2 regions of the Pseudoalteromonas sp. Z9A5 genome follow, and region 1 is predicted to be linked to the other one. Evidence: predicted binding sites of a transcription regulator. Region 1 holds the regulator's gene; the other holds the start of a gene.
What was found. The regulator MetJ, encoded in region 1, represses methionine synthesis genes. The targets are predictions, from matches to a motif close to TAGACGTCTAGACGTCTA.
Positions count from the first base shown of each region.

Region 1 (7,771 bases):
TTGTCACTTTCGGCATGGCGTTTGGTTTTATATGGACCTAGGCGAACTTTGTACCATTTACCATTGGTACCTGAGGCTTCTTTAATTTCAGAAATTAACCCAGCGAACGCAATTTTTGCTTTTAGCGATTCGGCTTGTTCGTGTGTTCTAAACGAACCACACTGCATGACATAAGGACCTTTTTGCTCAAGTTTTTTTACTTCAACTTGAATTTCATGGTTTCTGATTTCTTCAATAAACTCTGGTGTACGAGGTACTACAACTTTTACCGGAGGAACTGGGTTCGCTTGTTTTTCAACGAGTTTAGGATCGGCGTTACTTTTAATAAACCATAATCCATAGACAAATCCGCTTACCAATAAAATAGCTATAACCACTAAAATAATAGGAAATGGTTTTTTAGCGGGCGTTTGCTTATTATTTTTTCTGCTTGCTGGTTTTTTGTTTATGTAATCGTGCTGTGCCATAGCTTTATTTTGGCCTTAACCTAAATCATGTCTATAGGGTCTACATCTAGGCTCCAGCGAACTTTTTGTGCAAGTTTACTCGAACTTAAATAATCAACCATTTGCGCAAGGTACTGATGTAATATGCGGCGATCTTGCGCTTGAATATGTAATTGAAAACGATACATGCCTGCAACTTTTTCAAGTGGAGCAGGGATCGGACCGAGCAATTGTATACCAGATACCCCATTCACAGGAACCAAATCCGTCAAAAAATCGACGACTTGCTTAATACTATGTCCCTGAGCGCGAACTATTGCCATATTTGTGATGGGTGGTAGGTCGGCGTCATCGCGTTCACTTAGTGCAAAACGAGCAAAGTCTTGATAACCATTATTAACTAAATCTTGTAAAAGTGGGTGCTCGGGGAAATGGGTTTGTAGCAGCACTTGCCCAGGTTCGCCGGAACGTCCGGCGCGACCAGCTACTTGCGTAACAAGTTGTGCTAAATGCTCTGTCGCTCTAAAATCACATGAATATAAGCCGCTGTCTACGTCTAAAATAAGCACTAGGCTTACATCTGCAAAGTGATGTCCTTTAGCTAGCATTTGTGTGCCTACTAAAATACGCGCACCACCTAAATTTATTTCGTCGAGCGCTTTTTCAAGGCTGCCTTTACGGCGGGTTGAGTCACGGTCAATACGAGTAATAGGCGTATCGGGAAATTCGGTAGTTAAAAATTCTTCTATTTGCTCTGTGCCTTTACCATTAGGGAATATTTGTGTACTTCCACAATCAGGGCATTGATGAGGAACATGATATTGATCGCCACAGTGGTGACAGATCATTTGACCAATTGCCTTATGAAAAGTTGCGCTGGTACTGCAGCGTTTACATTCACTCAACCAACCACATTCATGACAAATAAGTGTTGGCGAAAACCCACGACGATTTAAAAACACCATTACTTGTTTGCCACGATTTAAATGCTGACGCATAGTTGCAAGGCTTGCATGAGCAATACCTGCTTGGTCGGGTTGTCCTTTCATATCGAGCAATTTAAATTGGTTATCGGTCGCTGTTTGAGCGCGCTCAGTTAGGCTTAATAATTGGTATTTATTATTTATAGCTTTATGGAGTGTTTCGAGCGCTGGTGTTGCGCTACCTAATATAAGTGGAATTTTATGTTGGTAGGCGCGATACGCTGCTAAATCGCGAGCGTGGTAACGCAATGTATCTTGTTGTTTAAATGAAGAGTCGTGCTCTTCATCCACTACAATCATGCCGAGCTTTAAAAATGGTAGAAAAATACTCGAACGTGTGCCAATCACTACTGCACAACTGCCTTTCTCGCAAAAACGCCATGTTTGTAACCGCTCGTTGTCGGTAAGGGCTGAGTGCCAAAGCATGATTGGCGTATCAGGAAAGCGGCGGCGAAAACGGTTAACTGTTTGTGGCGTTAAGCCTATTTCGGGTACTAATACGAGAGCTTGTTCGCCGCGTTTTAATACCTCTTCAAGGCATTGCAAATAAACTTCGGTTTTACCGCTCCCTGTAACACCTTCTAATAAAAAGCTGCTAAAACCTGTACTTTGATTTATTGCAGTACAGGCTACCGCTTGCTCTTTATTAAGTGTTGGCTTGCTACCAACAGTAGGAGCGACGCTTTGCCATTGGTTATCGTGTTCAATAGTTTGTGTTATTAGGTCTTTATCGATAAGGCTATCAATCGTTTTTTTACTAAATCCTAAAGCTTTTAGCTCAGTTAATGACGATTTACCCGATTGCGATAATTGCTTTAATAAGTTGAGCTGCGTTTTTGCTTTTAACGAAGGTACTTTGGCGCCTTTTTCTGTAAGTGCGACCATGTTAATACTGGTTTTATCTGGCGACTCACCTTGGCGTAATGCACTTGGTAATGCTATGTGGATAGTTTCACCTAGCGGATAACAGTAATAACGGGCAGTAAAACTAAGTAGTTCTATATGCTGCGATGATAAAATAGGGGTATCGTCAATAACTTCAAAAATACTTTTAATTTTGTTTTCAGGTACTTCAGTCGTGTTTTTGAGTGCCAGTACTACAGCAACTTTACGTTGATTACCAAAAGGCACTAAAACGCGCATACCAGGTTTTAAGTCTGAGGCAATATTAGTGAGTTGCTCGTCTATTTTATAATCAAAGGTGCGTGGTAGTGGAACCTTTATTGCAACTTCAACAAAACGCATAACAACTCTACCTATAAAATTAATGCTGTAATGTACTAAAAATATAGCTAAAAACCTACAAGCAAATTGTAGTCGCTTTAGTATTTGATTACTTTTTTAGCAAAAAATATAATTAAAACTTGTGTGCGGGGTTGTTGTTGGATAAAATCCGGCTCCAACAATTTGTTTTAACGACGTATGGTACCAAACTACGGGTTTGGAGAGCGATGCGGCCTTAACTAGAGGTTTCTATGAAAGAAGGTATTCACCCTAAGTACGAAGTAATTTCAGCAACATGTTCATGCGGAAATGAATTCGAAACAAGCTCTACTTTATGTAAAAACATTCACTTAGACGTATGTTCTGCGTGTCACCCGTTTTACACTGGTAAGCAAAAAGTTTTAGACACTGGCGGACGTGTTGATCGTTTCAACAAGCGTTTCGGTGCACTTGGTAGCAAGAAGTAATTATTGCTGTCTAGTTGAGAAAAGCACCTTAGGGTGCTTTTTTTATACCTATAATTTGTCTCATTTATTTATTTTTTTATTTTAATTATCCCCTTTCTTCTTCGTGTCACTATTTTCTGCTTTTATTATGAGTATGCATAAACCTCTGCAGACAAACTGCATAATTGTCTCTATATTTTTAATTATCTAATTTTAACTACGTTGTTAAATGCAGCTAACATGAAGATAAATGTTTTAAAAGTAACGATTTAAGTCATTTAATATGGTTTATATTAAAGTCTCAACTGCGCGCTACATCAAAAATCACAACACGCTAAAAGTGCTTTTAAAACTATATTTTAGATGAATTTTTGCTCATGAAATGTTGCTGTGTTTTAGCTGTTTTTTAAAAAAACCTCTTAAAATCAATGCATCTAGCAGATAACAGGATAGATCTGATATTACTTGGAATTTAAAAATAATAAGGGTATCGTAACCCAGACAACACCTCTCACTTTAACTTAAATTGCAGGATACAATCGCGTTATGTCAGACTTTCGTGAACAAGCACTACATTATCATTCTCATCCCGTTCCAGGCAAAATCAGCATTGAACTAACTAAGCCAGCTGAAACGGTTCAAGACTTAGCGTTAGCATATAGTCCAGGGGTTGCCGAACCTGTGCGTGAAATTGCCGCTGATCCTGCAAATGCTTACAAATATACCGGTAAAGGCAATATGGTTGCGGTAATTACCAATGGCACTGCCATTTTAGGGTTAGGTAATTTAGGTCCTCTTGCATCTAAGCCGGTAATGGAAGGTAAAGCTTTATTATTTAAACGTTTTGCGGGTCTAGATTCAATCGATATTGAAGTTAAGCACAAAACAACAGAAGATTTTATTAACACGGTTGCTAATATTGCCGACACATTCGGTGGTATTAACCTTGAAGATATTAAGGCGCCAGAGTGTTTTGAAATTGAAAAAGCACTCATTGAGCGCTGTAGTATTCCTGTTTTTCATGATGATCAACATGGCACTGCAATCGTTACCGCTGCGGGTATGTTAAATGCACTCGAAGTACAAGAAAAATCAATCGAAGATGCTACTATTGTATGCTTAGGTGCTGGTGCTGCGGCCGTTGCATGTATGGAGCTATTAATAAAGTGTGGCGCACTGCGTGAACACATTTACATGCTGGACCGCAAAGGAGTTATCCATACTCGCCGTGAAGATCTAAATGAGTATAAAAAATTATTTGCTAATAATACTGATAAACGCACATTACAAGATGTAATTGCAGATGCAGATGTATTCGTTGGTGTATCAGGTCCTAATTTATTAGGAGCTGAAGATTTAAAGCTTATGGCAGATAAGCCGGTTGTGTTTGCGTGCTCAAACCCTGATCCTGAAATTGATCCTGCACTTGCACACAGCGCACGCAATGATTTAATTATGGCGACAGGGCGTTCTGATTATCCAAATCAGGTTAATAATGTTTTGTGTTTCCCGTTTATTTTTCGTGGTGCGCTTGATGTACGCGCAAGTGCTATTAACGATGAAATGAAAATAGCAGCAGTAGAAGCTATTCGCAGCATTGCAAAAGAGCCTGTACCTGTTGAAGTGCTAAAAGCCGCTGGTGTAGATAAGCTAGAATTTGGTGCGCAGTATATTATTCCAAAACCAATGGACCCACGTTTATTACCACGCATAGCAAGAGCGGTTGCTCTTGCTGCTGTTGAATCTGGTGTAGCGCAAATTGAGTTGCCAGAAAACTATATGCAGTAAACCTATACAGTAGCGTTACACAGTAAAATTTAGTCATAAAAAAACCTCAGTAATTACTGAGGTTTTTTTGTTTTACTTTATCTATTTATTCGTCATCTAAAACAGGGACTTCTAACCCCATTTCTTGCATTATTTTTTTCACTTCTTCTGGTACTTTTTCTGCGTTATCTTTACGTAGGTCGTCGTCATTAGGTAACGGTTGACCTGTAAATGCATGTAAAAACGCTTCACATAATAACTCACTGTTTGTTGCATGACGCAGGTTATTAATTTGACGGCGAGTACGTTCGTCAGTTAATACCTTTAATACATTTAGTGGGATCGAAACGGTAATTTTCTTAACTTGTTCTGATTTTTTACCGTGTTCTGCGTATGGGTGAATATACTCACCATTCCATTTAGCCATAAGATGTATCGTTGCCTCAGATTATTAATTGCTCACACGGCATAAAAAGCGTGTGAATATGCGTGAAATTCTATCGATTTAAAAAAGATAGTCAAATACTTGTTGTTTAGCCATCTAGAGGTTTAAATGTTTTGACTTCTTAAATTGAATAAATTACTCTTTTAGACGTCTAAACATCCAAATTAATTAGGTGACGAATATGAGCGAAAAAAACAAAGCAACCATTGCAGTTCGTAGCGGTGTAGAAGCCGATAAACATCATGGAGCAGTGGTAGCACCAATTTATTTATCGACTACTTATTCGTTTGCCGACTTCGATACTAAGCGTGCATATGACTACGGTCGCAGTGGTAATCCTAATCGCGATATTTTAGCTGAGACGCTTGCAGAGCTCGAAGGTGGAGTGCGCGGCATAATTACAGCCACAGGTATGGCGGCTGTGCATTTAGCAACTCAGCTGCTTAATCACGATGATACATTAGTGATCCCACACGACTGCTACGGTGGAAGCTACCGTTTATTTACTTCGTTACAAAAACGTGGCTTGCTAAAGCTTGAAGTTTTAGATTTAACAAAGCCAGAAAGTCTTCAAAAAATATTAGCAATTAAACCAAAACTAATTTGGATCGAAACACCAAGTAATCCAGTGCTACGTTTAACTGACATAAAAGCAGTAACCGATATTGCAAAGCAATGCGGGGCATTAGTGGCTGCCGATAACACGTTCTTGTCGCCAGCCCTGCAAAACCCAATTAAGTTTGGTGTAGATATTGTGGTGCATTCAACCACTAAATATATTAATGGACATTCCGATGTTGTGGGCGGCGCTGTTATTACTGCAACACAAGAGCTTGGTGATGAGCTTGCTTGGTGGGCTAATAATATAGGTATTACAGGTGCTCCATTTGATAGTTATTTAACACTGCGTGGTTTACGTACTTTGAACGTGCGCCTAAGGCAGCACCAAGAAAATGCATTAGCAATCGCTAAATATCTTGAAAACTCTGAATTTGTTAGCCAAGTTTATTATCCTGGCCTTGAGTCGCATCCTCAACATGCACTCGCTAAAGCACAACAACTTGGCTTTGGTGGCATGGTTAGTTTTGATATTAAAGGCGACATAAACGATGCCGCAGCATTTTTAACAAGCTTACATGATTTTAGTTTGGCTGAATCACTTGGCGGGGTAGAGAGCTTAATTTGTCACCCTGCGACAATGACTCATGCAGCAATGGAGGAAAAAGCACGTTTAGAGGCGGGTGTTGGTGATACGTTGATTCGAATTTCGGTTGGTATTGAAGATATACAAGATTTACTCGCTGATCTGGAGCGTGTGTTTAGCCTTGTTAAACCAGGTCAACAGCTTAATGCCAATCGACTAGGTAAAGGTGCTGGGTAGTCTAACGGTAACGTTAAGCAAAGTGCTGCTCATCCTGCACTTTGGTAATTAGCACCCATAAAATGGATTGGTAGAATATGGTTAATTGCGTACATAAATTTGGTGGTTCGAGTTTGAGTTCGACCGAGCGCTATCAAAGCGTTGCAAAGATTATTTTAGCTCATACTCAATCTGGTGATTGTGTGGTGGTATCTGCATCAGGTAAAACAACTGATACTCTAGTAACGCTATGGCAAAGTTATCAGCAACAAGATATGCAAGTTGTGGCTGATATATTATTACAGCTAAGTAATCACCAAAGTGATTTGATTAAACAATTGTTACAAGCGGATCTTAAACGCAGTGCACTTAAAACATTAAATGAAGAATTAAGTTTAATTACAGAATTAGCTAAAAATAAGCAATTGCAAGAAGCTGTGTTACTCGCTCATGGTGAATTATGGTCGGCGCGTTTATTAGCAACTTATTTACAGCAACTAAATATTGATGCCTGCGCGCAAGATGCTAGAGAGTTATTTTCTTTAAATAATGGGCAACTATTACATACACAAAATGTTAAGCAATGCAGCGACTTAATCGATCATAGTAAAATTAACGTAGTAACAGGATTTATTGCTAAAAATACTAATGGCGATACTGTAACGTTGGGCCGTAATGGCAGCGATTATAGCGCGACCTTATTAGCAAATTACTGCAATGCAAAGCAAGTATGCATTTGGACTGACACTCAAGGCGTGTTTAGCGCCGATCCTCGTAAAGTTAGTAAAGCGATTAAATACGCTAAAATATGCCGAGGGCAGGCTAATTTATTAGCCAGATTGGGTAACCCTGTACTTCACGCAAAAACGTTATCTCCACTTAAAAATACAGATATAAAACTGGCTGTTCGCAGTAGTTTTGACGTGCAAGCAGGTCAAACAGATATTGTAAAAGAGGGTAGTGTTAAACAAAAGCGCTTTATAACAACGTTACATAATGTGGACTTATTAACGATTGATGAGCTTAGTGAAGGAGAGGTTGCAGATATCAGCCAGCTTATTCAGCATAGCCTTCATCATTTCAATCAAAGTGGGGAAACT
Region 1 is NZ_WTLC01000007.1:76,435-84,205, reverse strand. It holds gene GQR56_RS05695 (SPOR domain-containing protein) at 1-467, opposite strand, end outside; gene priA (primosomal protein N') at 488-2,674, opposite strand; gene rpmE (50S ribosomal protein L31) at 2,905-3,120, shown strand; gene GQR56_RS05680 (malic enzyme-like NAD(P)-binding protein) at 3,646-4,887, shown strand; gene metJ (met regulon transcriptional regulator MetJ) at 4,973-5,293, opposite strand; gene metB (cystathionine gamma-synthase) at 5,493-6,692, shown strand; gene metL (bifunctional aspartate kinase/homoserine dehydrogenase II) at 6,770-7,771, shown strand, end outside.

Region 2 (7,771 bases), on a different contig from region 1:
AAGGCAAAACTATGATGGAAGTTAATCAACAAATAATGATGCTTGTAGGTCAACCTGATGAGCTAGTTAAGTTTATTAACTTAGAAGTTAAAGGCGATTAATAATTGTTTTAGTTGTTTGCTGTCAATGAACCTAAAAAGGTATTGATAGCTCAATTCAAATAATTCAAGCGTGAGTATTACTCGCGCTTTTTTGTGCCTTGATGTTTTTATTTTAAATGGTGTTATTTAAACTACTCTAATATTTAAAAAGCGAGGTATAAAACCTCACCTACAAAACCTCACCTACAAAACCTCACCTACAAAACCTCACCTACAAAACCTCACCTACAAAACGACATACACCCAAATGTAGGTGCGATTTTGCATCGCGCTCATGTCAGGTGACCCCAATACTTTAAAGTAAAGCGAGGTATAAAACCTCACCTACAAAACAACATACACCCAATGTAGGTACGATTTTACATCGCGCACATGTAACGTGTTTTTAATGTGTAAAAGCGAGGTATAAAACCTCACCTACAAAACATCACCTAAAGAACAACATACACCCAAATGTAGGTGCGATTTTACATCGCGCTTATGTAACGTGCCTCCACTACTTTAAAGTAAAGCGAGGTATAAAGCCTCACCTACAAAGCGACATACACTCAAATTGTAGGTGCGATTTTACATCGCGCTCATGTAACGTGCTTTTAATGTGTAAAAGCGAGGTATAAAACCTCACCTACAAAACAACATGCACCCAATGTAGGTGCGATTTTACATCGCGCTCATGTAACTTATGTAAAATGCAAAGCTAAAAAAACACCGCACTTAAATTTTAAGTGCGGTGTTTTTTTAAAGTGTAATTATTGCTCAAATAGCCAATATTTATTAATGAAGAATACGTGCTCTAATTGTACCCTCAACAGCGCTTAATTCTTTAAGTGCGACTTCAGAGTGATCAGTATCTACATCAATAACAACATAACCAATAGCTGCGTCTGTTTGCAGGTATTGCGCGGCAATATTAATACCGTGCTGTGCAAACGCTTGGTTAATTTGCGTTAGTACGCCAGGACGGTTGTGGTGTACGTGTAATAAACGACTACGATTAGCAAGCTCTGGCAGCGATACCTCAGGGAAGTTAACTGCGGTAATAGTTGAGCCGTTATCTGAATATTTAGCCAATTTACCAGCTACTTCAATACCAATGTTTTCTTGTGCTTCTTGTGTTGAGCCACCAATGTGTGGTGTTAAAATAACATTGTCGAATTGGCGCAGTGGTGATACAAATTCTTCATCGTTAGACTTTGGCTCAGTAGGAAATACATCAATTGCGGCACCACTTAGTTTTTTCTCTGTAAGTGCTTCTGCAAGTGCATCAATATCAACTACGGTACCGCGTGAAGCGTTGATCAAAATAGATCCCTGCTTCATAACAGCAAGTTCTGCTGTGCCAATTAGGTTTTTAGTTTGTGGTGTTTCTGGTACGTGTAAGCTAATAATATCAGAGCGTTGTAATAACTGAGTTAGGTTATGCACTTGTTTTGCATTACCAAGAGACAGCTTATCTTCGATATCGTAATATTCTACGTTCATACCAATGTTTTCAGCCATAATGCCTAGCTGAGTACCAATGTGACCGTAACCAATAATACCTAACGTTTTACCACGCGCTTCAAATGAGCCATTTGCTGTTTTTAACCAGCCACCACGATGCGCCGCTGCATTGCGCTCTGGAATACCGCGTAATAAAAGCAGTATTTCACCAAGTACAAGTTCAGCAACTGAGCGAGTGTTAGAAAATGGTGCATTAAAGACAGCAATGCCGCGTTCGCGCGCGCTGTCCAGGTCAACTTGGTTTGTACCAATACAAAAACAACCAACTGCAACTAGCTTTTCAGCGGCATCTAATACAGCTTCACTTATATGAGTACGAGAACGAAGCCCTACAAAGTGCACGTCTTTAATACGTTCTTTTAGTTCGTCCTCAGGTAAGGATGTTTTAACGTAGTCGATGTTGCTGTAACCATTACGCTTTAGCGTTTCAACAGCGCTTTGGTGAACACCTTCAAGCAAGAGAATTTTAATTTTGTCTTTTGCTAACGATACCTTACTCATAACCTCATCCTATTTAATTTGAGGCCCATTTTTAGTGCCGATAATTACTTTATCAGCGCCACGCATCGCAAATAGGCCGTTGGTAACTACGCCAACAATTGAATTAATTTGTGCTTCTAATTGTTTGGCATTGGTAATTTTTAAGTTAAATACATCTAATATAACGTTACCGTTGTCGGTAACTACACCTTGGCGATAGACTGGGTCGCCGCCAAGCTTTAATAATTCTCGTGCTACGTAACTGCGCGCCATTGGAATAACTTCTACCGGAAGCGGGAAGTCGCCTAATGTTTTTACTAATTTGGTGTCATCAACAATACACACAAATTGCTTCGCTACAGCAGCGACTATTTTTTCGCGAGTAAGGGCTGCACCGCCGCCTTTAATCATTTCGTTTTGAGCGTTTATTTCGTCAGCGCCGTCAACGTAAACATCTAAAGCATCTATGTTATTAAGTTCAAACACTTCAATACCTAACGCCTCTAAGCGCGCTGTTGAAGCTTCTGAACTCGATACTGCACCTACAATGGTATCTTTTACTGAGCCAAGAGCGTCAATAAAGTGATTAACTGTAGAGCCTGTACCTACACCTACAATAGTGTTTTCTTTTACAAACTCGAGTGCTGCCCAAGCAGCTGCTTTTTTTAATTCGTCTTGTGTCATTGCTATGTGCTCATGTATGTCAGAGATATGCGGCTAGTAACCAAATTTAATTGTTACCAACTGTATATTTTATCTGGAGTGATAATTGTTTTAAGTGGTACATCCCACGATTCAATTGGTAATGTTTCAACTTTTTGGCATTCATGTGCTAAGCCAATAAGTTGTGGTTTTTGCCAATCTTGTTCGTGCAAACGTGCCAATGTTCGGTCGTAAAACCCACCCCCCATTCCGAGGCGATTACCTTGTTTATCAAATGCAACTAACGGCATAAGAAGGTAATCAAGCGCTGGTAATGGGCATATCTCAGAGCAATTCAGCTTAGGCTCCAAGATACCATAGCGATTTGCCTTCATGGGTGAGTTTTTTTCATAACGTTGAAAGAGTAAATTAGCCCCGTTAAAGGGGTGTATTATAGGGAGGTAAACTTCATGGTTTAAGTTCCATAACTCATTAATTAACAATGATGTATCTAGTTCACCATCGTTAACTAAATAAATTGCTATATGCTCTTTTTTATCTGTTTTTTTGCTTTTTAACTGTTGAATAAAATTCATTTTAAGCGATTGAGCGGCAAATAATTGCTGTTTTTTTGATAAATTATTACGCATTTCACGGACTGACTTTCTGATCTGTGCGCGTTTATTGCTCATGTTAGTGCTTCGCTAGGTAATTAAAAAGAAAATAAGTTAGGAAAAGCTAAATATGCCGCCAATACTATTAGCAGTGTTACTACCGTGGCTATAAGTGAATATAAAAGAACATTACTGCGCTTTTTAGGTGCACTAATAAGCTCTTCATCAAGCATCAGGTCGTCATCTTGCCATTCATCGTTGTTTTCTATTTGCGCTTTTGACTCTGCTTCAGGAAGCCGTTGTTCTAATTCTTCTAGCTTTTCTTCAAGGCGAATTAAGCTGCTGGTAATATAATCGAGTGCATCAAAAATGCGTTCATCGCGTTGATTATTTGCTTGCTCGGTATTTGTGCTTGATGCACTAGAGATAGCTTGAAGCTTACTTTTTATGCCAAGACCAACAAGTAATTTTGCTTGTTTTAATGCTTTGTCTTTATTGCTTGGTGCAAATAAGGGTTTACCTTTAAAAAAAAGCGTTACTTTTTCCTCTGAGGTTTTTAGCCGTTGCGCTAAAGTTGTGCATGCTGTTTTTGCATCAACGTCATCTGCAAGCCCTGCAAATATAACGCGAAAATTGTCGGTCATTTAACTATCTCTCAAGCTTTATAATGAAATGAGTATATACCTAAAGTACAAAAGAATTCGAGGTCGATTTTATAGTTATTTTATTTACGAACAATACTACAAATAAACTCCAGATGTAAAAACGGCCCTAAAAAGGGCCGTTTTATATTATTACATTATTGGCTTAAAGGCCAGCAGCTGCGCGAAGTGCGTCTGCTTTATCTGTACGTTCCCAAGGGAACTCGTCGCGACCAAAGTGACCGTAAGCCGCTGTAGGAAGGTAGATAGGGCGCTCTAAATCAAGCATTTGAATTAAGCCGTAAGGGCGTAAGTCAAAATGTTCACGAATAAGCTCAATTAAACGGCTTTCTTCTAGCTTGCTTGTACCAAACGTTTCAACGCTGATAGAAGTAGGCTCTGCAACACCAATTGCGTAAGAAACTTGTAGCTCACACTTGTCAGCAAGACCAGCAGCAACAATGTTTTTAGCAACGTAACGTGCAGCGTATGCCGCAGAACGGTCAACTTTTGATGGATCTTTACCAGAGAAAGCACCACCACCGTGACGAGCCATACCACCGTATGTATCTACAATGATTTTACGACCAGTTAAGCCACAGTCACCCATTGGTCCGCCAATAACAAAGCGACCTGTTGGGTTAATGAAAAACTTAGTTGCACTTGTAATAAGTTCTGCAGGAAGTACCGGCTTGATGATTGTTTCCATCACAGCTTCTACTAAATCTTTTTGCGAAATGTCTTCGCTGTGCTGAGTAGAAAGTACAACAGCATCAATACCTACTGGCTTGCCGTTTTCGTATGCAAAAGTAACTTGAGATTTTGCATCTGGACGTAACCAGTTAAGCTCGCCGCTTTTACGTACTTGCGCTTGGCGCTGTACTAAACGGTGTGAGTAAGTAATTGGGGCAGGCATTAGTACTTCTGTTTCGTTACATGCGTAACCAAACATTAAGCCTTGGTCGCCAGCGCCTTGTTCTTCTGGGCTAGTACGGTCAACACCTTGGTTAATGTCTGGAGACTGTTTACCAATAGTGTTTAAAATTGCACATGAATCGGCATCAAAGCCCATGTCTGAATTTGTGTAGCCAATGTCACGAATTGTTTTACGTGTAATTTCTTCGATATCAACCCATGCGCTAGTAGTGATTTCACCACCAACCATAACCATACCGGTTTTCACGTAAGTTTCACACGCTACGCGAGCCTGAGAGTCTTGCTCTAGGATTGCATCAAGTACCGCATCAGAGATTTGATCGGCGATTTTATCCGGATGACCTTCAGAAACTGATTCAGAAGTAAATAAATGTTTTGCCATTGTATTTCTGCTCACAAATATTGCGCTTCACAAATGTCGGTATTAGCGCTAAAAAATTAAGGGGCGTATTTTATCGAAAACAAAACTAATTGCATAGTGTTTTTACGCCTAGACGTCTAAATAAAATTACTAATGTCGTTCTGGTCTCAAAAAAAATTCATAATGCTCCCTTTTCTGGGGTTTTTAATTGCACACCGCCCCCACATTAAGTAAGAATGGATGTATAGCAGTATCCAAGATATTTGGTTACATAAACGATTACATAAATACCCGCGCAAATACACATATAAGGTAGGAGAATTCATGCCATCTCGCAAAGAACTTGCAAATGCTATTCGCGTCTTGTCAATGGACGCAGTACAAAAGGCCAAATCTGGTCACCCTGGAGCCCCTATGGGCATGGCTGATATCGCAGAAGTATTATGGCGCGATTATCTAAAGCATAACCCAACAAATCCAGAGTGGGCTGACCGAGATCGATTTATATTATCGAACGGCCACGGTTCAATGCTTATATATTCTCTATTGCACCTAAGTGGTTATGATTTACCACTAGACGAAATTAAAAACTTCCGTCAAATGCACTCTAAAACACCAGGTCATCCAGAATATGGTTACGCTCCAGGAATCGAAACTACTACGGGTCCATTAGGTCAAGGGATCACAAATGCCGTAGGTATGGCAATTGCCGAAAAAGCACTTGCTGCACAGTTTAACCGTGAAGGTCACGATATTGTTGATCACTTTACCTATGCATTTATGGGCGATGGCTGCCTTATGGAAGGTATTTCTCATGAAGCAGGTTCACTTGCAGGCACATTAGGTCTGGGTAAACTTGTTGCATTTTGGGATGACAACGGTATCTCTATCGATGGTGAAGTAGAAGGTTGGTTTACCGATGATACGCCAGCTCGCTTTAAAGCGTACGGTTGGCATGTAGTTAGTGGTGTTGATGGCCACGACAGCGACGCTGTAAGTGCTGCAATTGCAGAGGCTAAAAGCGTTACCGATAAGCCATCACTTATTTGTTGTAAAACAATTATTGGTTACGGTTCACCTAATAAGTCAGGTAGCCACGATTGTCATGGCGCACCACTAGGTGATGACGAAATTAAAGCATCTCGCGAATTTTTAGGTTGGACTGGCGATGCTTTCGAAATTCCTGATGATATTTACGCACAATGGGATAGCAAAGAAAAAGGTCAACAGCTTGAATCAAGCTGGGACGAAAAGTTTGCAGCATACGCAAAAGCATACCCAGAGCTTGCAGCTGAATACAAGCGTCGTATTAATAACGAGCTTCCTGGTGATTGGGCTGAAAAATCTCAAGCGTATATTGAGCAATTGCAAGCAAACCCTGCAAATCCTGCTTCTCGTAAAGCGTCACAAAATGCATTAAATGCATTTGGTCCGTTATTACCAGAATTTATGGGTGGCTCAGCCGATTTAGCTGGCTCAAACTTAACAATTTGGGATGGCTCTAAAGGTTTAACACGCGATGATGCAAGCGGTAACTACATTTACTACGGTGTACGTGAGTTTGGTATGTCGGCAATTATGAATGGTATTGCCCTTCATAAAGGCTTTATTCCTTACGGCGCTACGTTCTTAATGTTTGTTGAATATGCAAAAAATGCCGTTCGTATGGCTGCATTAATGAAGCAACCAAGCATTTTTGTATACACGCACGATTCAATTGGTTTAGGTGAAGATGGTCCAACTCACCAACCAGTAGAGCAAATTGCAAGCATGCGTTTAACGCCTAACTTATACAACTGGCGTCCATGTGACCAAGTTGAGTCGGCAATTGCATGGCAACAAGCTATTGAGCGTAAAGATGGTCCTACATCGTTAATCTTTACTCGCCAAGGTCTTGAGCAACAAGCGCGTGACGCACAGCAATTAAGTGACGTTAAAAAGGGTGGTTACATCCTTAGCTGTGACGGCAACCCAGAGATTATTTTCATTGCAACGGGTTCTGAAGTACAACTAGCACAAGATTCAGCTAAAGAGCTACGCAGCCAAGGTAAAAAGGTACGTGTTGTGTCTATGCCATGTACTGATGCTTTTGAAGATCAAAGCGCAGCATACAAAGAAAGCGTATTACCGGCATCTGTTTCACGCCGCGTAGCAGTAGAAGCAGGTATTGCTGACTACTGGTACAAGTACGTTGGTTTAAACGGCGCAGTAGTAGGTATGACCACCTTTGGTGAGTCAGCACCAGCTAATGAGTTGTTTGAACACTTTGGTTTTACAGTGGCAAACATTGTAAGCAAAGCAAACGAGCTTTTTTAATCGCTTTTGATTAAACAAAGTAAGTAATTGAAAAACTCGCACATGTTGCGGGTTTTTTTATGCCCTTACATGAAGCAACTTCACCTTGGTCAATGCTGCTTTCCTTGCAAGAAAGTAAGCTATCAGGCAAGGTAGTGCGATAAAATTTATAAATAAAAATCTTAAATTAATAGCAGG
Region 2 is NZ_WTLC01000014.1:65,741-73,511, reverse strand. It holds gene GQR56_RS09260 (hypothetical protein) at 1-101, shown strand, start outside; gene serA (phosphoglycerate dehydrogenase) at 876-2,105, opposite strand; gene rpiA (ribose-5-phosphate isomerase RpiA) at 2,115-2,768, opposite strand; gene GQR56_RS09245 (5-formyltetrahydrofolate cyclo-ligase) at 2,822-3,418, opposite strand; gene GQR56_RS09240 (hypothetical protein) at 3,439-3,984, opposite strand; gene metK (methionine adenosyltransferase) at 4,148-5,299, opposite strand; gene tkt (transketolase) at 5,603-7,594, shown strand.
Region 2: the regulator MetJ is predicted to act here: its motif matches at 5,401-5,418, upstream of metK (methionine adenosyltransferase).